Regions from separate parts of the Sphingopyxis sp. Soil_C_28 genome, predicted to be linked through region 1. Evidence: predicted binding sites of a transcription regulator. Region 1 holds the regulator's gene; each other region holds the start of a gene.

Evidence for each region. Region 1 encodes LexA, which represses DNA repair genes until DNA is damaged. Its sites were predicted from a motif close to GTTCCNCNCTTGTTCT; they were not measured.
Region 2: AC3A43_RS03205 (ImuA family protein) is a predicted target of LexA. The motif match lies at 3,272-3,287, and genes of this name have one in related genera.
Region 3: radA (DNA repair protein RadA) is a predicted target of LexA. The motif match lies at 5,461-5,476, and genes of this name have one in related genera.

What each region holds. Positions count from the first base shown of each region.
Region 1 covers NZ_JBDGJE010000001.1:1,117,034-1,124,420, reverse strand. The annotation lists gene trpC (indole-3-glycerol phosphate synthase TrpC) at 1-311, shown strand, start outside; gene moaC (cyclic pyranopterin monophosphate synthase MoaC) at 308-778, shown strand; gene AC3A43_RS05230 (molybdopterin molybdotransferase MoeA) at 775-1,965, shown strand; gene lexA (transcriptional repressor LexA) at 2,031-2,708, shown strand; gene AC3A43_RS05220 (ComEC/Rec2 family competence protein) at 2,662-4,821, opposite strand; gene gltX (glutamate--tRNA ligase) at 4,892-6,358, shown strand; gene AC3A43_RS05210 (citrate synthase) at 6,396-7,387, shown strand, end outside.
Region 2 covers NZ_JBDGJE010000001.1:680,961-688,347, reverse strand. The annotation lists gene AC3A43_RS03220 (hypothetical protein) at 1-1,524, shown strand, start outside; gene AC3A43_RS03215 (EexN family lipoprotein) at 1,969-2,217, shown strand; gene AC3A43_RS03210 (HEPN domain-containing protein) at 2,228-3,148, opposite strand; gene AC3A43_RS03205 (ImuA family protein) at 3,319-4,050, shown strand; gene AC3A43_RS03200 (DUF6504 family protein) at 3,971-5,521, shown strand; gene AC3A43_RS03195 (error-prone DNA polymerase) at 5,518-7,387, shown strand, end outside.
Region 3 covers NZ_JBDGJE010000002.1:823,512-830,898, forward strand. The annotation lists gene acs (acetate--CoA ligase) at 1-477, opposite strand, end outside; gene amaB (L-piperidine-6-carboxylate dehydrogenase) at 584-2,083, shown strand; gene AC3A43_RS12200 (acetyl-CoA acetyltransferase) at 2,113-3,615, opposite strand; gene AC3A43_RS12205 (crotonase/enoyl-CoA hydratase family protein) at 3,617-4,411, opposite strand; gene fsa (fructose-6-phosphate aldolase) at 4,608-5,258, opposite strand; gene radA (DNA repair protein RadA) at 5,492-6,853, shown strand; gene AC3A43_RS12220 (CvpA family protein) at 6,864-7,387, shown strand, end outside.

The sequences.
Region 1 (7,387 bases):
TGGATGTGCTCGTCGAAGTGCATGACGAGGCCGAGCTCGACCGCGCGCTGACCCGGCTCCGCTCGCGTCTGATCGGCGTCAACAATCGGGATCTGCGGACCTTCGAAACCGATCTCGGTGTCACCGAACGCTTGGCCCGCCTCGTCCCGCCGGGCACCTTGCTCGTCGGCGAAAGCGGCATCGCCGACCACTCCGATTGCGAAAGATTGGCGGAAAGCGGCGTTCGCGTGTTCCTTGTTGGTGAAAGCCTGATGCGCCAGGATGACGTCACGGCGGCAACGCGCACGCTTTTGACCGGCACCCCGGCATGACGCGGCCGACGCACCTCGACGAAAGCGGGGCTGCGTCGATGGTCGATGTGGGCGGCAAGGCCATGACCCAGCGCCGCGCCGTCGCTGGCGGGCGCATCACGATGTCGGCAGAGGCGCTCGAAGCCATCCGGAGCGGCAACGCGCCCAAAGGCGACGTCCTGTCGACCGCGCGCATCGCCGGAATCATGGCGGCCAAGCGCACATCCGACCTCATCCCGCTCTGCCATCCGCTCGCGCTGACCAAGGTCGGCGTCGATTTTGCATGGGAAGAGCGCGGCATCGCCGTTACCGCGACCGCGCGGACGACGGGTCAGACCGGCGTCGAGATGGAGGCGCTCACCGCCGCGTCGGTCGCCCTGCTCACGCTTTACGATATGGCCAAGGCACTCGACCGCGCGATGGTGCTCGGTGACATTCGCCTGCTCGAAAAGAGCGGCGGTCGCTCGGGCGACTGGCGCGCCGAATGACGGCGCTCCTTCCGGTCGAGGACGCACAAGACCGCCTTCTCGCGCTGCGTGCGCCTTTGGGAAGCGAAAAAATCAGCCTTTCCGATGGGCTTAGCCGTTATCTTTCGGATGATGTCGTGGCCTTGCGCGACCAACCAGCCGCGGCGTTATCGGCGATGGACGGCTATGCGATCCGTTTCGACGATCTGCCCGGCCCTTGGACAATGGTCGGCGAAGTCGCTGCCGGCACCGCGACCGACCGGACGCTTACGTCGGGCCAGGCGATACGGATATTTACCGGCGCGCTGCTGCCAGACGGCGCCGATACCGTCGTCATGCAGGAAGATGTCTCGCGCGAGGGCGAACGCTTGACGCTTTGCGGAGATGGGCCGGGCACACGCGGCCGCCACATTCGTGAGCGGGCAACCGATTTCGCCGCCGGCACGATTTTGCTTCCTGCCGGAACCCGCCTTACGCCCGGAGCGATTGCCGCCGCGGCGATGAGCGGCGCGGGCCAGATTACCGTTGGCCGTCGCCCCAGCGTCGCAATCCTGACGACCGGCGATGAACTTGTCCAACCGGGGCGTCCGCTCGCGGCCGGGCAGATACCCGACAGCAATGGCGTGATGCTCGCCGCGATGCTTGACGGTGAGGTCGCCGAAACGATCCTGCCGCATCAAGTCCGCGATGACCGCCTGATACTTGCCAAGATTCTCAAGGATTTGGCGCGACGTCACGACGTCATCGTCACCGTCGGCGGCGCGTCGGTCGGTGATCATGACCATGTGCGCAGCGCACTCGAGGACGCCGGCGGACATCTGGATTTCTGGCGAATCGCGATGCGTCCGGGCAAGCCGCTGATCGCCGGGACAATCGGCGATGCGGTGCTGGTCGGTCTGCCCGGCAATCCGTCTTCGGCCTTCGTCACCGCAACACTGTTTCTGTTGCCGCTCGTCCGTCATCTTGCCGGCGCGAGCGATCCGCTTCCTGTTGCGCATCGGGGCCCGCTCGCGACGCCGCTGGCCGAAGGTGGAACGCGGCGCGACTATCTTCGCGCGAGACTCGAGAACGGCAAGCTTACGCCGATGTTCGGGCAGGAAAGCGGGCTGACGCTGCCGCTGGCGTCCGCCAACGCGCTGCTCATCCGCGAGATTGGTGCGCCGGCACGCGATGCGGGCGCCATGTCGGACTATCTCGTCATCGCTTGACAAGTTCCGCTTTGTTCCACTATCGTTCTCACTATGTCCGGAACTGGCATCATGGAGAACAACCGATGTTGACCGCAAAGCAGCATGAGCTGCTCCACTTCATCCAGCAAAAGCTCGACAACAGCGGCATTTCGCCGTCGTTCGAGGAGATGAAGGAGGCGCTGGGCCTCAAATCCAAATCGGGTATCCACCGGCTGATCAGCGCGCTGGAAGAGCGCGGATTCTTGCGCCGCTTGCCCAATCGCGCCCGCGCGCTCGAAGTGATCAAGGTTCCCGAGGCAGCGAAGACCGCTCCGGCGCGCGAGAATGTCGTGCCGCTGCGTAAGCCGGCACCGACGGTCCGTCCGATTGCCGCGAACGACATCGTCGAAGTGCCGCTGCACGGCAAGATTGCTGCCGGCGTGCCGATCGAGGCGTTCGAGGAGCATAATAACCTCGCCGTTCCCGCCGCTTTGCTCGGCTCGGGCGAACATTATGCGCTCGAAGTGTCGGGCGACTCGATGGTCGAGGCAGGCATCTTCGACGGCGATTACGCGCTGATCCAGAAGGCGAGCACCGCGCGCGAGGGCGATATCGTCGTCGCGCTCGTCGACGGGCAGGATGCTACACTCAAATATTTCCGCCGCGAGGGGGCAATGATCCGGCTCGACCCCGCCAACAGCGCCTATGAACCGCAGCGTTACCCCGCCAACCGCGTCATCGTTCAAGGTCGGCTGTCGGGACTGCTTCGTCGTTACCACTGAGTTGCTGCGGCAAACGCCACGGATGGCCGTCGCCCGCGCGTAGCGTGGCGACGGCTTCGGGTGTTTCGCCGAAATAGAGCGCCAGTCCGCCGCTTGCGGCCAGGCTGTCACGATCGATCGTCATCCAGCGCCCTGAGCATTCATGCGGTAGCCAGCGGTCGCTGATCACTACATCGGCGGCGGCGCAAGCGGCCGCCATGTCGGCGCCCTCGATCCGGTCGCGCCCGCGCGAGGCGAGGATGATGCGACGGGAAGCGCCTTCGCCCTGACTCCAGCGGCAGAAATCGCGATTGCATTCGACATGATCGAGCTCGGCCAGCGCAGCGAGCGGCGTATCGATACCCGCCGCCTCCCCCATCGTGTCGCGGATATAATCGCCCGCCCGGTCGCGGAGCAGCGCATAGCCGCCGTCGGGGAGCGCAGCGGCGATATGCCGCCCATCGCCCGTGACCAGCAGATCGGGGCGCGGCTGCAGAACCAGCGCGGCCATGCCGATCACCAATGGCACAGCGCCCGCCCTGCGCCAGCCAGTTTTCCAGAGCAGAAGCCAGAGCCCGCCGGCGATCGCCAAGGCGAAGCCCCAACGCGGAAAGGTCGGCATCATCGCGACCGCACCCGGCGCGTCGGCGACGCTGTGCGCCAGGCCGATCAGCGTCAGCAACGCCTGTTCGGCAACCCACCAGAAGGGCGCACCGAGCCCGACGCTGTCGAACAGCAACGCCAGCGCCTCGGCAGGCATGATGACGAAGGTCGTCAGCGGAATCGCGATCACATTGGCCAGCGCGCCATACAGTCCCGCCTTGTGAAAGTGGAACAGCGCGATCGGCGCCAGCGCCACCTCGACGACAAGCCCCGTGATGAGCAACCCCGTAACGCCGCGCCCGAGCCGGAAAACCCACGGCTCTTCCCGCTGCGCCAGAAAGGATCGCATCGGACGGCTTTCGTGCAGCGCGATGATCGCCGTGACAGCGGCGAAGCTCAACTGAAAGCTGGGGCCAGCCAGCGATTCGGGCCGCCAGATCAGGACGATCAAGGCACCCGCCGCAACAAGCCGCAGGGTCAGCGCCTCGCGCCCCATCAAAAATGCCACGAGCACGAGCAGCGCAGCGATGAACGAGCGCAGCGTCGGCACCTCGGCGCCAGCCAGCCATGTATACCCGCCGCCGGCAAGCGCTCCCGCAGCGGCGGCGAGCGGCAGGACATAGCCCGCGAGCGCGAGCCGACGGCTGAGCGCGAAAAGCCGCATCGTCAGCAGCATGGCAAAGCCGACGACCGCGGTCACGTGCAGGCCGCTGATCGACAGAAGATGAGCAAGGCCGCTGCGGCGCATCGCCTCCTCGTCCGCTTCGCTGATTGCGCCGCGGTCGCCAGTTACAAGCGCCGCGGCGATACCACCCGCCGATCCCTCAACCTGCCCGTGGATATGCCCGCTGAGCCGGGCACGCAGAGGAGGCGTCACCGCGCCGCGCCCCGGTGTACGCGACACGTCGCCCAAAACCGTCCCAACGGCGCCGATCCGGTCGAACCAGGCACGCTGGGCGAAATCATAGCCGCCGGGCAGGCTCGCGGTCGGCGGCGGCATCAAGCGGGCGCGAACACCGACCGTTTCACCCTCATCCAGATCGAGCGCCTGCTCGCTGGACAAGGTCAGCCGAACGCGCGGCGGCAGATCGCTGCGCTGCTGGGGGCGTGCGATTACCCGCACCTGCCCCTTGGCGGGGAGCGGTTCGACACGTTCGACAATGGCAGAAAACGCGGTCGTCGCTGGCGTAGCCAGCACCGGCGCCGCCACCCAGAGAGCGCGCGCCCAGATCAGCAGGACACCCGCCGCCATCACGCCGCACCCGACGACGACCACGCGTCCGGACCATTTTTGCCAGCCGATCAGCAATCCCGCGAGCACGCCCCCGGCGAGCAGCAACAGCAATCCGATCCAGTGGGCGGCCGTGGGAAGCGCAAACCACGCGGCAATCCCGGCGCCGAGCGCGACGGGCAGCCATAGCCCGATCCGCTCGCGCTCGGCCTCCAGCCGCGCCTCGATCGCGTTCGCCAGCCGGTGTCCAATACTTGCCCACCGCGCGGCAATGGGCGTTTGTAGCTGCCTTGTCGCCATGCTAGGGGCTCCCCCGATCCCCGCCGAGCCTTCTCTTGTTGGTCCGGCAAAGTGAGTGAAAGAGGCCAGAGTGGCAACCGAAAACCAGACCAATATGGCAGCAGCAACCGCCGAAGCGACAGGCGCCGATGTCGTGACGCGCTTTGCCCCCTCGCCGACCGGCTATCTGCACATCGGCGGCGCGCGCACCGCGCTGTTCAATTGGCTCTTCGCGCGTCATCACGGCGGAAAATTCCTGCTTCGCATCGAGGATACCGACCGTGCGCGCTCCACCGACGCCGCGATCGACGCGATCCTCGACGGCATGCAGTGGCTCGACCTTGATTGGGATGGCGAGACCGTGTTCCAGTTCGCGCGCGCGCCGCGTCACGCCGAGGTCGCGAACGAGCTGCTCGCAAAGGGCGAAGCCTATCGCTGCTACCTGACGCAGGACGAACTCGCCGCGATGCGTGCCGAGGCGCAGGAAAAGCGCCTTCCCTTCCGTGTCCGCAGCGCTTGGCGCGACCGCGAAGACGGCGACCCGGCGGTCCCGCATGTCATTCGTCTGCGCGCGCCGCAGGACGGCGCGGTGACGATCACTGACAAGGTGCAGGGCGAGGTGACCGTCCAGAACGCAGAACTCGACGATTTCATTCTGCTGCGCAGTGACGGCACGCCCACTTATATGCTCAGCGTCGTGGTCGACGATAATGACATGGGTGTCACCCACGTCATCCGCGGCGACGATCACCTCAACAACGCCTTTCGCCAACTTGCCCTCATCCGGTCGATGGGCTGGCGCGAACCGATTTATGCCCATGTTCCGCTGATCCACGGCGCTGACGGTGCGAAGCTGTCGAAACGTCACGGCGCGCTCGGGGTCGATGCCTATCGCGACGAGATGGGCTATCTTGCCGAAGCGGTGAACAATTATCTCCTCCGCCTCGGCTGGGGCCATGGGGACGACGAGATCATCAGCCGCCAGCAGGCGACCGAGTGGTTCGACCTTGAGCATGTCGGCCGTTCGCCCTCGCGTTTCGATTTCAAAAAGCTCGAAAATCTCAACGGCCATTATATTCGCGAAGCCGACGACGCGCACCTCGCGAATCTCGTCGCCCCGCGCGTCGAAAAGCTTGTCGGGCGTGCGCTCGACGACGGCGACCGCGATCTGCTGACGCGCGCGATGGCGTCGCTGAAACCGCGCGCCAAGACGCTCGACGAGATCGCCGACGGCGCGATTTTTCTGTTTCAACCCGACCCGTTGCCGGTGGACGAAAAGGCGGCCGAGGTGCTAAAGGCCTCGCCCGAAGGTCTGCTTGCCGCCGTGATTCAGCGGCTTCGCGGGCTGAACGACTGGACGATAGAAGAGCTGGACGCCGCAGTCCGCGCAGAAGCCGAAGCCGCCGAACTTGGCCTCGGAAAGCTGGCACAACCTTTGCGCGCGGCATTAACCGGCCGAACCATTTCCCCGGGAATTTTCGACGTGCTGCTGTTGCTCGGACGGGATGTCAGTCTGGCGCGACTTGACGCAGCGCAACATTATCCGGCAGGGGCGTAGCCATTCTCTCTCCCGCCGTCAGAACAGGGAAAATAATATGACCGATCAGACCGCAAAAATCACCCTGGGCGACACAACCGTCGACAGTCCGGTACTGAAGGGCACGGTGGGCCCCGACGTCATCGATATCCGCAAGCTTTATGCGCAGACCGGCGCCTTTACCTACGACCCCGGTTTCACCTCGACCGCGAGCTGCGAATCCAACCTGACCTATATCGACGGCGACGAAGGCGTCCTGCTCCATCGCGGTTATGCGATCGGCGACCTCGCCGAACAGTCGAGCTTCATGGAGGTCTGCTACCTCCTGCTCAACGGCGAACTGCCGAGCGCCGACGAACTCACCGAGTTCGACACCACGATCACTCGCCACACGATGCTGCACGAGCAGCTCGCGACCTTCTATCGCGGGTTCCGCCGTGATGCGCACCCGATGGCGGTGATGTGCGGCGTCGTCGGCGCGCTCAGCGCTTTCTACCCCGACTCGACCGAAATCCACGACCCGCGCCAGCGGATGATCGCCAGCCACCGGCTGATCGCGAAAATGCCGACGATTGCCGCGATGGCGTATAAATATTCGGTCGGCCAGCCGTTCGTCTATCCCGACAATTCGCTGAGCTACACCGGGAATTTCCTGCGCATGACCTTTGGCGTGCCTGCGGAGCCCTATGAGGTGAACCCGGTCGTCGAACGCGCGCTCGATCGTATCTTCATCCTCCACGCTGATCACGAACAGAATGCCTCGACCTCGACCGTGCGCCTGGCCGGTTCGTCGGGCGCGAATCCCTTCGCGTGCATCGCGGCGGGCATCGCCTGCCTGTGGGGTCCCGCGCATGGCGGTGCCAACGAAGCCGCGCTCAACATGCTGCGCGAAATCGGCCGCCCGGAACGCATCCCCGAATATATCGCGCGTGCGAAGGACAAGGACGATCCGTTCCGCCTGATGGGCTTCGGTCACCGCGTCTATAAAAATTACGATCCGCGCGCGACCGTGATGCAGAAAACCGTCCGCGAAGTGTTCGAGGCGCTCAA
Region 2 (7,387 bases), 440 kb from region 1:
ACAGAAAAGCTGCGCCAATCGCATGCCCATGAGCGCGTAGACAATGTCTCGGGATTCCTACTGGAGAAAATCGGTCTTCTCGGAAAGCGGATCCTGAAGAGCAGCACGAAGAGCAAGACGAATAGCCTCAGCTTTCGTAATCTTGCGCGTCTGGTGATAGTGCAAGAAGGGGAAATCCAGCAAAAGGGATCGCCTTTCTGGGGCGGGCAGTACACGCTAAAGACGGCCGAACTCGCCACGATCAAGCTACTCCTGACCGGCATTGATGATTCCGCCGTCGTGTCGGCCGCGTCCGACGAACCCGACCAAGCCGGACAAATCGGGTTGCTCGACGAGATGATCGCAGACCTTGCGTCGGAAATCATCGATATGGGAGAGGAGAAAGGCGAGCTCGAAGCGCAGTTGGAAAAGCTCGATTCCTCCGTGGCGGAACATCGGGACAGCGTGTCCAATGCGCAGAGGACCCTTGACGCGCAGATGGAGGAGCGCCGAGAACTAGCGAAGCAGCGGCGCGGAATCGACGACCGTCTCGACGAGATCCTTGAACTGCTCGCGCGTTTCAATCTGCTTCGGGAGCATTATGGCGTCGACCGGGAGCGCCTGAGGGCCATCCAGGAGAGCGGGACGCTGTTCGCGTATGTCGGGCGTGTGGCTTGTCCATTATGCGGAGCGGACCCCGAGGCGCAGCATTCTGAAGCCGATTGCGAGGGGAATGTTGCGACGATCGTCGAAGCGGCGACGGCCGAAATCAGTAAAATTGAGCGACTGTCGGAGGAACTTGCCTCGACGGTAACTGACCTGCTGGCCGAAAAAGACAGCCTTTCAGAGCTACGGGCGACAGTCGAGAATGCCTTTGCGAATGTTGACGCAGAGATCCGGCAGACCATGGCGCCCGAGGTGGAAGAGGCCCGCGCCAAATTCACCGACATCATCGAAACCCGGTCAGCGGTCCGCGGATTTTTGGCCTTATTCGATCGGTTCGAAAAGCTTGAGGCGCGCCGCGCAAGTCTCGATGACGTGGCGCCAGAGCCTGCCGCAAATGCTAAGGTTGCGATTGGCTTCTCGGAAGTGGTCGCACACCAGTTCTCGTTGAAGGTCGAACAGATCCTCAAAGCGTGGAATTTTCCTGGCGAATGCCGCGTCCATTACGACAAGGATGCGAGCGATTTCGTCATCGACGGTAAACCCAGAGGCAGTCGCGGCAAGGGACTGCGCGCAATTACGCATGCCGCCGTTTCGATCGCATTGCTCGAATTTTGCCAAGAGCATGAACTGCCGCACCCGGGCTTTCTGCTCCTGGACTCCCCGCTCCTTGCCTATTTCAAGCCCGAAGGGGACGAGGATACCGCGCTGCAGGGTACTGATTTGAAAGAGCGCTTCTATGGCTACCTCAAGGCACATCATAGCGTTGAAAGCCAGGTGATCATCATTGAAAATCAGCATCCGCCAGATAGCGAGCTCGCGGGCCTCAACCTTACAGTGTTTACGCGCAACCCGGCTGAGGGGCGCTTCGGGCTGTTGTGAGCACACTCAGGTCGCGCCCTTATTGGCACTCACGCCCTTCTCCTCTTGCGCAAGCTGCAACGAATGAGGAGCTGGTTTCCGTTGAGTAGTCAGCATGTCGAACTAACGAAATCAGGCGCATTGCTGATTTCCTGCTCTGACATTCGCGAACGGCAGGTTTCAGGCGGCCGCCTCGCGGCCGGCTACGGCTTAGATCGGGCGCAAACCGGCCGTTTATGGAGGATAGGCCGGGCGTTGAGAACAAGTTCGAGAACTTGCGCCGCCGCTTTTAGCCGAGGCTTGCACATATGCGGCGGCCGCCCGGCGGCGTCGCCTTTATCAAATGTCCGGCGTTCTGGCGACTGCGCGGACAAACAATCGCTCTCGATTTGAGAGTTTCTTCGCTCTTTTGTTGCTCAGTCGTGGCGCTTCACGATAATTTGCCGGCTCGCAAAGGAGAGCCTCATGAACACGCAAGTCATTGGAATCGTGCTTCTCGGAACCGCGCTCGCGAGCTGCGGCAAGGCCGAGCCACGCAGCAAGCAATATTTCGACGCACATGTCGACGAGGCCCGAGAGGTTTTCGCGGGATGCCAGGACGGATCGGTCCGCGGCGAGGAATGCAGCAATGCCGAGATGGCTGTGATCCGAGCCGATGCGAAGGCGCGCAGCAAGAAATTTTTCGGCGATGGGAAGGCTTATACGCCCCGTTGATCTGGCGCGACTAGAGCTCGGCAGCCGAACGCAGTTCGTCGAGTTGCTCCCGGCAAAGCCGTTCGACAATCTCGCGCAGGTTGCGCGCTGAGGCTGCGAGCGCTTCCAGATCGTCGGCGGTGATCTCGTAGCTCGGCGAATATCGTGCCTCGACGTATGCCCGCTTCAACAGCTCGAAACGGCGCCGATCCAATTTGCTCTCGCGCGGCCATGCTTCGATAAGCTGCGGTTCGCGGTCTTCGGCTAGCGAGCGCAAGAACTTGATGTTGTGCGAGCGCGGGAAATAGAAGGTACTGGTGAGCAAGAAGCATGCATATGCCCGCTCAACCGCCTGATGAAGCGAAAACGCGGCCGCTTTTCGCCAGACCAAGTCTGTATCACCGCGCTGGACCTGAAAATCGACAGTCTGCAATTGAACATCGATCGCCGGCAGGTTCGTTTCAAAATACTCTAGCGCCATTCGATACGCATCGGCCGCCGTCAGCGGCTTCGGGACCGCCAAAGGATGATTAGGCAATTCGTACAGCAGAATACCGTCGCGCAGAATATCCACCCAGAAATATTCGCCGCGGGTGAGCGCCCGGTTCACGTCGGCGAGCGTATGGACGATGATGTTGAGCGTTCGGCCAACCGCAGGATCGCGAAGGATCTTGTCCTCGGCGATATACCAATGGTCCGAAATATCGGTCAGGTCTTCGTGGCTAACGATGACGAGCAGATCGAAGTCGGACTGGTAGCCGTTTTCAGGCTCGTCGACCCAGTCGTTACGCGCATAGCTGCCGAACAGGACGATCTTTAGAATCTTGCCGTTGCGCTTCTCGGCTTTGGTCGCGCGCTCGATCGAACGCGCGAATTCCTCCATCAGCACATCCTTGATGCGCTGGAGTTCGCCCTGCTGCCTTTGCGGAAGATGATCGATGTCCGTTTTCATTTCTATCGCTGAATCTGGCGGACAATCAAGACTCTGGCAAGCCAAACTCGATTCAAAATGGACAGGATCGCGCTTCGGTTGGACGCAAGTTCCAGCGTCGCGCTTGACTCGGCAAGCCGAGAAGGAACAAAGAGGGAACGAATCAACTATCTGACGAGTCCTATGACATCATGCGCCACCCTGCCGTCCTCGCCGATCTTCGCGCCAAAATTGCGCGGATCGAAGGCGTCTGCGCGCGGCACGAAGTCATTCCGTTCGGCGTCGAGGCGGTCGATTCGCGGCTTCCAAGCGGCGGGATCACGACCGGCGCGCTCCATGAAGTTGCCGGAAGCTCCGATCTCGCCGACGATGCGAGCGCGACGATCTTCCTCGCCGGCATCCTCGCGCGGACCGAGGGCGCCGTCTTCTGGTGCCTGCGCTGGCACGACCTGTTCGCCCCTGCCCTTCACCTCGCGGGGTTGCACCCCGACCGCGTGATCCATGTCGAGGCGGGCAGTGACACCAATGTCCTGCTCGCGATGGAAGAATGCCTCCGGCACCCCGGCCTTGCCGGTGTCGTCGGCGAAGTCAGCAAATATTCGACGACGGCGTCGAAGCGGCTCCAGCTCGCCGCCGAGACCTCGGGCGTACCCGCGTTCGTCTTTCGCCGCGGCTGCAAGGCCGAGCAGGCGGCCGAGGGCAGCGCCGCGGTAACGCGCTGGCGGATCACCGCGAGCCCGAGCGAGGATCTCGGCATTCCGAGCCTTGGCCGTCCGCGCTGGCGCGTCGCGCTCGAGCGCGTCCGCGGCGGCAACCCACATTTCTGGATATTGGAGGGCTGCGATGCGACGGGTCGTATCGCTCTTCCTGCCGCACTGGTCGACCGACCGGCTGCGCAGGAAGACCGGCAAGCTGCGGCCTGACGGCGCCGCCCCTGCCCGGCCGCTCGTCACCGCGATCCCCGATCATGGCCGGCGGATCGTCGCCGCGGTCGACAAGGACGCCCGCGCGCTCGGTATCGCTCCCGGCATGACGATCACCAAGGCGCGCGCGTTTGCGCCCGAGCTCGATGTCGTGGATGCCGAGCCCGACGCCGACTTCGAGGGTCTGCGCCGTCTCGCGCTGTGGGCGGGCCAGCGCTATTCGCCGGTCGTCGCGCCCGATCCGCCCGATGGCCTGTGGCTCGATATCACCGGCTGCGCCGCGCTCTTCTCAAGCGAGCGCGCGCTGCTCAAGGATCTCCACCGCCGCACTTGCGCTTTCGGGCTGTCGCTCCAGATCGCGGTCGCGGACACCGCTGGCTGCGCGCACGCCGTCGCGCGGCATGTCCCTGCCGGCCGACCGGTGACGATCGAACCCGGGGCGCACCGCAAGGCGATCGCGCTGCTGCCGATCCGCGCGCTCCGCCTGCCCCCCGCCGACGTCGAAGGATTGCGCAAGCTCGGCTTCGAGCGGATCGAGCAGCTGATCGGAGCGCCGCGCGGCCCGCTCGCCAAGAGATTCGGACGCGAGCTGCATCGCCGCCTCGACCAGGCGCTCGGTACCCTGCCCGAGCCGATCGAGCCGATCTTTCCAGAGGAGCTGCCGCGCACTCGGCGCGGTTTCATGGAGCCGATCGCGACCGCCGAAGCCTTTGCGCAGGTCATCGGCGATCTCGCGCACGACATCGCCGGCCAACTCGGCCGCCTCGGCAAGGGTGCGCGCCGGCTCGACTGCTATTTCCACCGCGTCGATGGCCAGGTGCAGGCGATCCGGGTGGGTACCGCGGCGCCGTCGCGCGACCCGAAGCATCTCGCGAAACTGCTGTCGGCAAAGATCGAGACCGTCGAGCCCGGGCTCGGCATCGAGGCGATGACGCTCGTCGCGCCGCTCGTCGAGGTGCAGGCGCTGCGGCAGGGCGAGAGCCTCGAAAGCCTGACGCGGCGCGGTCCCGACCTTCCCGCGCTCGTTGATACGCTCGCCAACCGCTTCGGTCAGCGCAGCCTGCACCGGACGGTGCCCCGCGCCGGCGCGATGCCCGAGCGATCGGTGGCGATCACCCCGGCGCTTCGGCAAGTCGACGGCGCGACATGGTCCGACGAGCTGCCGCGCCCGTCGCGAATGCTCGCGCGGCCCGAGCCCGTCGATGTGATCGCGCTGCTGCCCGACGATGCCCCGCGCCTCTTCATGTGGCGCGGCAAAAGATATCGCGTGACGCAAGGCGACGGGCCCGAACGCCTGCAGGGCGAATGGTGGCGCGATGGCGGGATCGAAGGCGAAACCCCGCTCAGCGTGCGCGACTATTACCAGGTCGAGACCGAGGCGGGTGGGCGCTACTGGCTGTTTCGCCTCGGCGACGGCGTCCACGCCTCGACCGGATCGATGCGCTGGTTCATTCACGGAGCCTTCGCTTGAGTGCGGCCGAACCCGCCTATATCGAACTGCAGGTCACCACGCATTTCAGCTTCTTGCGCGGCGCCTCCTCACCCGACGAACTGTTTGCCGCGGCTTCGCTGCTCGGCCTGCCCGCGCTCGGCATCGTCGATCGCCATTCGGTCGCGGGGATCGTGCGCGCGTGGGATGCCGAAAAGGCGACCGGCGTGCGCGCGATCGTCGGGTCGCGGCTCGATCTCCTCGATGGCACTACGCTCCTCGTCTATCCGACCGACAAGGCGGCCTACGGACGCATGTGCCGGCTGCTCAGCGTCGGAAAAGGCCGCGCCGGTAAGGGCGCCTGCCATCTCGACTGGCCTGATGTCGAAGAATGGAACGAAGGGCTGATCGCCTGCCTTATCCCCGGCCGCGCCGACGCGAGGAACGAGGCCGCGCTCGAACGCACGCGGCGCATCTTCGGCGACCGCGCCTATATGGCGCTGACGATCCGCCGCCGCCCGCGCGATGCGATCCGGCTGCGCGACCTCGCCGCGCAGGCCGCCGCCGCGCACGTGCCGACGGTGGCGACCGGCGATGTCCTCTATCACGCCCCCGAACGCCGGCTGCTGCAGGATGTCGTCACCTGCATCCGGGAAAAATGCACGATCGACGATCTTGGCGATCGCCGCGAGCGCTTCGCCGACCGGCACCTCAAAGCCGCCGCCGAGATGGAGCGATTGTTCCGCCGCTATCTGAAGGACCCCTCGCCCGTCGCACGCACGGTCGAATTCGCGAACCGATGCACCTTCAGCCTCGAGGAGCTGCGCTACCAATATCCCGACGAAATCCGCGACCCCGGACGCACGCCGCAACAGGAACTCGAACGGCTGACATGGGAGAAGGCCCCGCTTCGCTATCCCGAAGGCATTGATGGCAAGGTGCGCACGCAGCTTGAGCATGAACTTCGACTGATCGGCCAGCTCGATTACGCACCCTATTTTTTGACGGTCCACTCGATCGTCGCCGAGGCGCGCCGCCGCGAAATCCTCTGTCAGGGGCGCGGTTCGGCGGCGAACAGCGCGGTCTGTTACGTGCTTGGCATCACCTCGATCGATCCGATCCGCACCGAACTGCTGTTCGAACGCTTCGTCTCGGCCGAACGGCGCGAGCCGCCCGATATCGACGTCGACTTCGAGCATGAACGGCGCGAGGAAATCATCCAGTGGATTTACGAGACTTATGGCCGGACGCGCTCGGCACTGACCGCGGTCGTCACGCGCTACCGCTCGCGCGGCGCGGTGCGCGAGGTCGGCAAGGCGCTCGGCCTCAGCGAAGATATGACCGCCGGGCTCGCGGGCGCGGTGTGGGGCTATAGCCGCGAAGGCGTCGATAAAAGCCATGCTGCGGCGCTGAACCTCGACATGGGCGACAAGCGGCTGATGCTCACGCTCGAGCTCGCGCGCACGCTGATCAACACCCCGCGACACCTCTCGCAGCATCCCGGCGGATTCGTGCTGACGCGCGACCGGCTCGACGAGCTGGTACCGATCGAGCCCGCGGCAATGGACGACCGCCAGGTCATCGAATGGGACAAAGATGATATCGACGCGCTCGGCTTCATGAAGGTCGATATCCTCGCGCTCGGCATGCTGAGCTGCATGCGCCGCGGGTTCGAATTTCTCGCCGAGCACAAGCAGCTGAAGCATGATCTGTCGACGATCCCCGCCGAAGACCCCGCGACCTATGCGATGATCCGCAAGGCCGACACGCTCGGCGTCTTCCAGATCGAGAGCCGGGCGCAGATGGCGTCGATCCCGCTGATGGCGCCGCGCACCTTCTACGACCTCGTGATCCAGGTCGCGATCGTCCGCCCCGGCCCGATCCAGGGCGACATGGTCCATCCTTATC
Region 3 (7,387 bases), on a different contig from region 1:
CGCGCAGGCGAGCATCGCGACCGCGCCTTCGGGGATCATCGGCATATAGATGGTGACGCGGTCGCCCTTTTGGACGCCCATTTTCTTCAGCGTGTTCGCGAAGCGGATGACGTCGGCGAGCAGCGCGGCGTAGCTGATCGTGCGCGTTTCGCCGTCGGGGGCGTCGGGTTCGAAGATGATCGCGGTGCGGTCGCCGTGACCCGCGGCGACATGGCGGTCGACGGCGTTGTGGCAGAGGTTGAGGACGCCATCCTCATACCATTTGATCTCGACCGGATCATAGGACCAGTTGCCGATCTTTGTCGGCGGGGTGATCCAGTCGATGCGTTTCGCCTGTTCTGCCCAGAAGGCGTCGGGATCGGCGATGCTCTGCGCATAGAGCCGATCATAATCGGCGGCGCTGCAATGCGTGTTCGCCGCGGCATCGGCCGGAACGGCAACAAAGGGCTCGGACGGCGGCAATTCGGATGGCTGCAGTTCAGACACGGGCGACTCTCCCATTCGGGTTTGCATTGTTCGCCCGCTGCGATAACCCGCGAGCCACAAGTTGCAAGGCGCGAAGGCGTTTATGAAGGGACAGACGATGGTTCAACTGGGCCAGGAGACCGGCGCGCTTCTCGACAGGCTGGGCGTCGACCGCGCGCTGTGGACCGAGGGGTCGATGCCGTCGGCAACGCCGCTGACCGGCGAGCAGCTGGGCATGGTGCGGGTCGCAGACGCGGCGGCGATCGACGAAACGATCGATCGGGCGAGTGCGGCTTTCCGCGCCTGGCGCCAGATACCCGCGCCGCGGCGCGGCGAGCTGGTGCGGTTGTGGGGCGAGGAATTGCGCGCGGCGAAGGACGATCTGGCCAAGCTGGTAACGATCGAGGCCGGAAAAATCCCGTCCGAGGGCGCGGGTGAAGTGCAGGAGATGATCGACATCTGCGACTTTGCGGTCGGGCTTTCGCGCCAGCTTTACGGCCTCACCATCGCAACCGAACGGCCGGGGCACCGAATGATGGAGGTCTGGCACCCGCTTGGACCTGTCGGGGTCATTTCGGCGTTCAACTTCCCGGTTGCGGTGTGGGCGTGGAATGCGGCGCTGGCACTCGTTTGCGGTAACAGCGTCATGTGGAAGCCTTCCGAAAAGACGCCGCTGACGGCGCTGGGCGTCCAGGCGATTTTCACACGGGCGGTGGCGCGGTTCGGCGATGCGCCCGAAGGGCTGTCGCAATTGCTGATCGGCGGGCGCGAAGTCGGCGAGGCACTGGTCGACGACAGGCGCGTCGCGCTGGTGTCGGCGACCGGGTCGACAAGGATGGGACGCGCGGTGGCGCCGCGGTTGGCGCAGCGTTTTGCGCGCGCGATCCTCGAGCTTGGCGGCAACAATGGCGCGATCGTCGGGCCCTCGGCCGATCTGGAGCTTGCGCTGCGCGGGGTGGCGTTCGGGGCGATGGGGACCGCGGGGCAGCGGTGCACCACGACGCGGCGATTGTTCGTGCACGACAGCATTTACGATGGCTTCGTCGCCAAGCTGAAGGCGGCCTATGCGAGCGTTGCGATCGGCAACCCGCTGGACGGCGAGGTGCTCGTCGGACCGCTGATCGACCGTGCGGCCTATGAGGCGATGCAAGCGGCGTTGATCGCCGCCAAGGGTGCGGGCGGCGTCGTTCATGGCGGCGAGCGGGTCGGTGCGGGGGCCAGCTTTTATGTGAAGCCCGCGCTGGTCGAAATGCCGGGGCAGATTGGCCTGGTGCTCGAAGAAACCTTTGCGCCGATCCTGTACGTCATGCGCTACTACGACCTCGATGCGGCGATCGGCCTGCACAATGACGTCGCCGCCGGCCTGTCGTCGGCGATCTTCACCACCGACATGCGCGAAGCCGAACGGTTTCTGGTCGCGAGCGACTGCGGGATCGCCAACGTCAATCTCGGCACCTCGGGCGCCGAGATCGGCGGCGCGTTCGGCGGCGAGAAGGAAACGGGGGGCGGACGCGAGTCGGGGTCAGACAGCTGGAAGGCTTATATGCGGCGCGCGACGAACACGCTGAATTACTCGGACGCGCTGCCGCTGGCGCAGGGGGTTTCGTTCGACATTTGACCTGTTCCCCTCGTTTGCGGGAGGGGAGATCAGGCTGCGCGCCAGCCGAAGCCGTCTTCGAGCGCGACGATCTGTCCTCCCGTTCCGACAGGTTCCGTCGTGCCGTCGGTCAGAAACGCCAGCATCGCGGCATCGCCGACATCGACATGTGCCAGCGTACGATCCCCCGCGGGCGTGCGCGCCACGACAACGCCGGCCTTCGGCGCGCCGTCGCGTCCGTAGAATATCGTATAGCTTTCGATCGTCGCCGGACCCGCATAATCCTCGACCAGGCCGGGCACCGGGCCGCGCTTCGCCTCGGCTTCGGCCTGATAGTCGAAATCCTGCGGGAAACTTGCCGCCGCGATCGGCTGGCTTCCCAATATGATGCAATGATTGTCGGTCGCGAAGCCGCCGTTGGCGAACAGGAAACCATAACGGCCTTCGCCGCGCAGTTTGTCGACCATCGAGACGATGGCATGGCTCATATAATTGGCGATCGGGCCGCCGCCAAAGGTGAGGCCGCCGAACACCGTCGCGGGGCGATCCCACGGCCAGCCGAGGATACGCCGCGCCATTTTGGGCACACAGGGAAAGCAGCTGTAGAGTTCGACGAAATCCAAATCGCCGGCGGCCATATCATTGAGTTCGAGCGTGCGCGCGATCGACGTCTCCATGCTGACGCTGCCGTCGTAACGGTCGCGGTGGAGTATGCTGGCGGGCTCCTTCGCCGCGGCGCCCATGCCCACGTAGATCAGCCGGTCTTCGGCGATCCCGCGGCGGCGCGCTTCGGCGAGGCTGGCGACGATAAAGCCCGCCCCCTGATTGACCGACGAATTGGCGACCATCAGCTTCGAATAGGGGAAGGCGATCGGCCGGTTGCGCTCGTCGACCCTGAGGATGTCCTCGGGCGAGGCGGGCTTGCGGATCCACGCGCCGTCGTTCGCGGCAGCGACTTCGGAAAAGCGCGACCAGATTTCGGCGCTTTCGAATTGCGCTTCTTTAAGGCTCTGGTTCCACGCGGCGCGCGTTGCATTCTCGTAAAGCGGATAGACGTCGACCGGCGCGGCGAGGCCGTGGGCTTGCGCATAGTTCGGCTCGCGCCGCGTCGCGACCTTGCGGATCGCGTTATAGCTTTTGTCCTCACCGCTCGCGGCTTTGGCGGCACGGCCGGCGGCGGTGCGCAGCGCCTCGGCGCCGACGATCGCGGCGAGTTTGACCTCGCCCGCGCCTATGCGGTTCGCGGCCTCGTTGAGCAGGCGCACCGGGGTGTCACCATGGGGGGCCGCCGATTGATAGTTGATCGCGGGGGTGGCGCCGATCGCGGCGGCGAGCGGATCGCACAGCTTGCCGAGGCTGTGGAAGCTGATCTGGTCGACGATCGCGAGGCTGTCGATTTCAGCCAGCGATACGCCCGCATCTTCTGCTGCGACCTTCAACGCCGCGACCATCAGCCCGAGCGAATCCAGTCCCTGATCGGGGTCTTCTGGCCTGTCGTTAATCTGGCCGACGCCGATGATGACGGGAATACGCTCAGGGTCGGTCATCGTCATGTCAGCGGGCTTTCCACTCGGGCTTGCGCTTCTGTGCGAAGGCGAGCGGGCCTTCGCGGGCGTCTTCGCTGCGCATCAATACGCCGCGCTCACGGGTGTTATGCTCCCAATAGGGCGCGTCGGCGGCGATGCGGCCGTCGTCGATGCCAAGCGCGACGCGTTTCGACGCCTGCACCGACAGCGGCGCGTTGGCGGCGATCTTTTCGGCGAGTGCGATCGCGGTGGGCAGCAGGTCGGCGAGCGGGACGACATGGTTGACGAGCCCGAACTCGGCGGCGCGCGCCGCGGGGATCGGGTCGCCGGTCAGCATATATTCCATCGCGAGCTTGCGCGGCAGTTGCTGGGCGAGGCGGAACGCGCCGCCCGCCGCGGCGAACAGTCCGACCTTGACCTCGGGCAGCCCGAATTGCGCATGGTCGGCGGCGATGATGATGTCGCTCATCAGCGCGATCTCGCAGCCGCCGCCAAAAGCGAAGCCGTTGACCGCAGCGATGATCGGCTTCGAGATCGGGTGCGACACCATGCCGGCAAAACCCCACGCCTGCTGCGCCGGATCGTCGGGATAGAGGCTTTCGCCGCGAGAGAGCGCGACGAGATCTGCGCCCGCACAGAAGCTTTTGTCACCCGCGCCGGTGATCAAGACGACGCGGATTTCAGGGTCTGCTTCGGCTTCTTCGAGCGCGATGCCGATGCCGATGTGGACCGCGGCATTGACCGCATTGCGCGCCTCGGGCCGGTTGATCGTGACGATCAATATATGGCCGCGGCGTTCGGTGAGGATGGTGGTGTCGGTCATCGCGAATCTCTCCCTTTGGCGGGAGTATCGCGGTTGGTTGACGTTTACGTCAACTGTAATCCTCCCTGTCGCGCGGCGATGGGGAGGGGGACCGTCCGCAGGATGGCGGAGGGGCGGGGACGTTCGCGCCTTGGCCCCTCCGTCAGCGCTGCGCGCTGCCACCTCCCCATGGCTGTGCCACAGGGAGGAAGTTTTATCAGATCGACTGGCCGGTCTTTGCCCAGTCGGCGAGGAAGCCTTCGATGCCCTTTTCGGTCAGGATATGCTTGAACAGCCCCTTGATCACCGACGGTGGTGCGGTCATCACGTCGGCGCCGATCTTGGCGGCCTCGAGCACATGGATGCCGTGGCGCACACTCGCGACGAGAATTTCGGTTTCATAGCCGTAATTGTCGTAGATCAGACGGATATCGGAGATCAGCTGCATCCCGTCGAAGCCATTGTCGTCGTGACGGCCGACGAAGGGCGAGACGAAGGTCGCGCCGGCCTTCGCCGCGAGCAGCGCCTGCGCTGCCGAGAAGCAGAGCGTGACATTGACCATGGTGCCGTCGCTGGTCAGCGCCTTGCAGGTCTTGAGCCCGTCAATCGTCAGCGGCACCTTGATGCAGACATTCGGCGCGATCTTGCGGAGGATCTCGGCCTCTTTCATCATCGTCGCATGGTCGAGCGCGACGACTTCGGCCGATACGGGGCCGGTGGTCAACGCGCAGATTTCCTTCGTCACTTCCTTGAAATCGCGGCCCGACTTGGCGATCAGCGACGGGTTGGTGGTGACCCCGTCGAGCAGGCCGGTCGCGGCGAGTTCCTGGATGTCGGCGATTTCGGCGGTGTCGGCGAAGAATTTCATGGCGCGGGGCTTTCCTGTGGGAAGGTGATTCGGGTTGGCCATCGCCCTAGAGCAACGGCGGAGAAAACTGAACCGTCCTCACCGTCTTTCGTCACCCTCGAACGAGACTCGTGGCTCGTTCGACTTGATCCGGGGTCCATGACGACCGGGCGGTGATGAACGTCGGATCGAGTTCGGCATGACGAACAAGGAAAGCACTGGAGTTCTTTCTTTGTTCCTATTAAGCGCGAGCTATGGCCAAAGCGAAACGTCAATATGTCTGCCAGAATTGCGGTTCCGCCACCTATCGCTGGCAGGGGCAGTGCGCCGATTGCGGCGAGTGGAACACGCTGGTCGAGGAGGCTGGCGAAACGGTCTTTTCGGCAAAGCACGACCTGAGCAAGGGCGGGCGCACGATCGCACTCGAATCGCTCGATGCCGAGAGCAAGATGCCTGAGCGGATGCTGTGCGGAATTGCGGAGTTCGACCGCGCGCTGGGTGGCGGGTTCGTTGCCGGGTCGGCGACGCTGATCGGCGGCGATCCGGGGATCGGCAAGTCGACGCTTTTGCTGCAGGCGGCAGGGCGGCTAGCGCAGGCGGGCAAGTCGGTCGTTTATATCAGCGGCGAGGAAGCGGCGGCGCAGGTGCGGCTGCGCGCGCAGCGGCTGGGGCTCGGCAACGCGCCGGTCGCGCTGGCGAGCGCGACGTCGGTGCGCGATATCCTTGCGACGCTCGACCGGCAGACCGCCGATTTCGTCGTGATCGATTCGATCCAGACGATGCACAGCGACCTGATCGACAGTGCGCCGGGGACAGTGAGCCAGGTCCGCGCGAGTGCGCAGGAGCTGATCCGCTATGCCAAGGATAGCGACGCCGCGATCGTGCTCGTCGGTCATGTCACCAAAGACGGGACGATCGCGGGACCGCGCGTGCTCGAACATATGGTCGACACCGTGCTGGCGTTCGAGGGCGAGCGCAGCCATCAATATCGTATCCTGCGCGCGGTGAAGAACCGCTTTGGCGGCACCGACGAAATCGGCGTCTTCGCGATGGGCGAAGAAGGGCTGGGCGAGGTTTCGAACCCGTCGAGCCTGTTCCTGACCGATCGCAGCCGCGACGTGCCGGGTTCGGTGGTGTTTCCGGCGCTGGAAGGCACACGGCCGGTGCTGGTCGAGGTGCAGGCGCTGACCGTGCGGCTGGCGAGCGGCGCGACTCCCCGGAGAGCGGTGGTTGGCTGGGACAGCGGGCGGCTCGCGATGGTGCTCGCCGTCCTCGAAGCGCGCTGCGGGCTGCAAATGGGCGCCGCTGAGGTCTATCTCAACATCGCGGGCGGTTACCGGTTGACCGATCCCGCCGCCGATCTGGCGGTCGCGGCGGCGCTGATATCGGCGTTCAGCGAACGTCCGGTGCCCGCCGACGCCATCGTGTTCGGGGAATTGTCGCTGTCGGGCGAAGTGCGGCAGGTTTCGCACGATGGGCTGCGGCTGCGTGAGGCGGCGAAGCTTGGTTTCTCGCGCGGTTGGGGGCCGAAGGGCATGAAAGCGGTCGGCGGGATCTCGGTCACCGGTTTCGAACGCCTCGGCGAACTCGTTGACCTGATGCTCGGTCGCGACTAGCGACCGCAAAATGGGAAGTTTGACGGCTCTGGATATCGTCGTGCTGGTGCTGGTTGGCGGCGGCGCGGTACTCGGTTTTTCGCGCGGCCTCGTGCAGGAACTGACGACGCTGCTCGCCTGGGTCCTGGCGATTGCGGCGGTGCGGTTTTTTCACCCGCTGGTGACCGACCTGCTCGCGGGCTGGGTCGGGACCGAAGGCGGCGCTGCGGCGCTCGCTTTCGTCCTGCTCTTCGGCGGCGTGTTCGCATTTGCCAAATGGGGATCGCGCGCCATGGGACAGCGCAGCCGCGCATCGCTGGTCGGCGGTTTCGACCGTGGGCTGGGCGCTGGGTTCGGCGCCGTCAAAGGCCTGCTGATCGCCTCGATCGGTTTCATGCTCGTCTCGCTGCTTTACGACATCGGCTATGGCAATGCGCAGCGTCCGGCGTGGATAACCGACAGCCGCACCTATCCGGCGCTGAACGCCACCAGCACCGCGATGAGCAAGGTGATCGCCGATCGCCGCGCCGAAGCGCGCGAGGCCGAAGCTGAAGC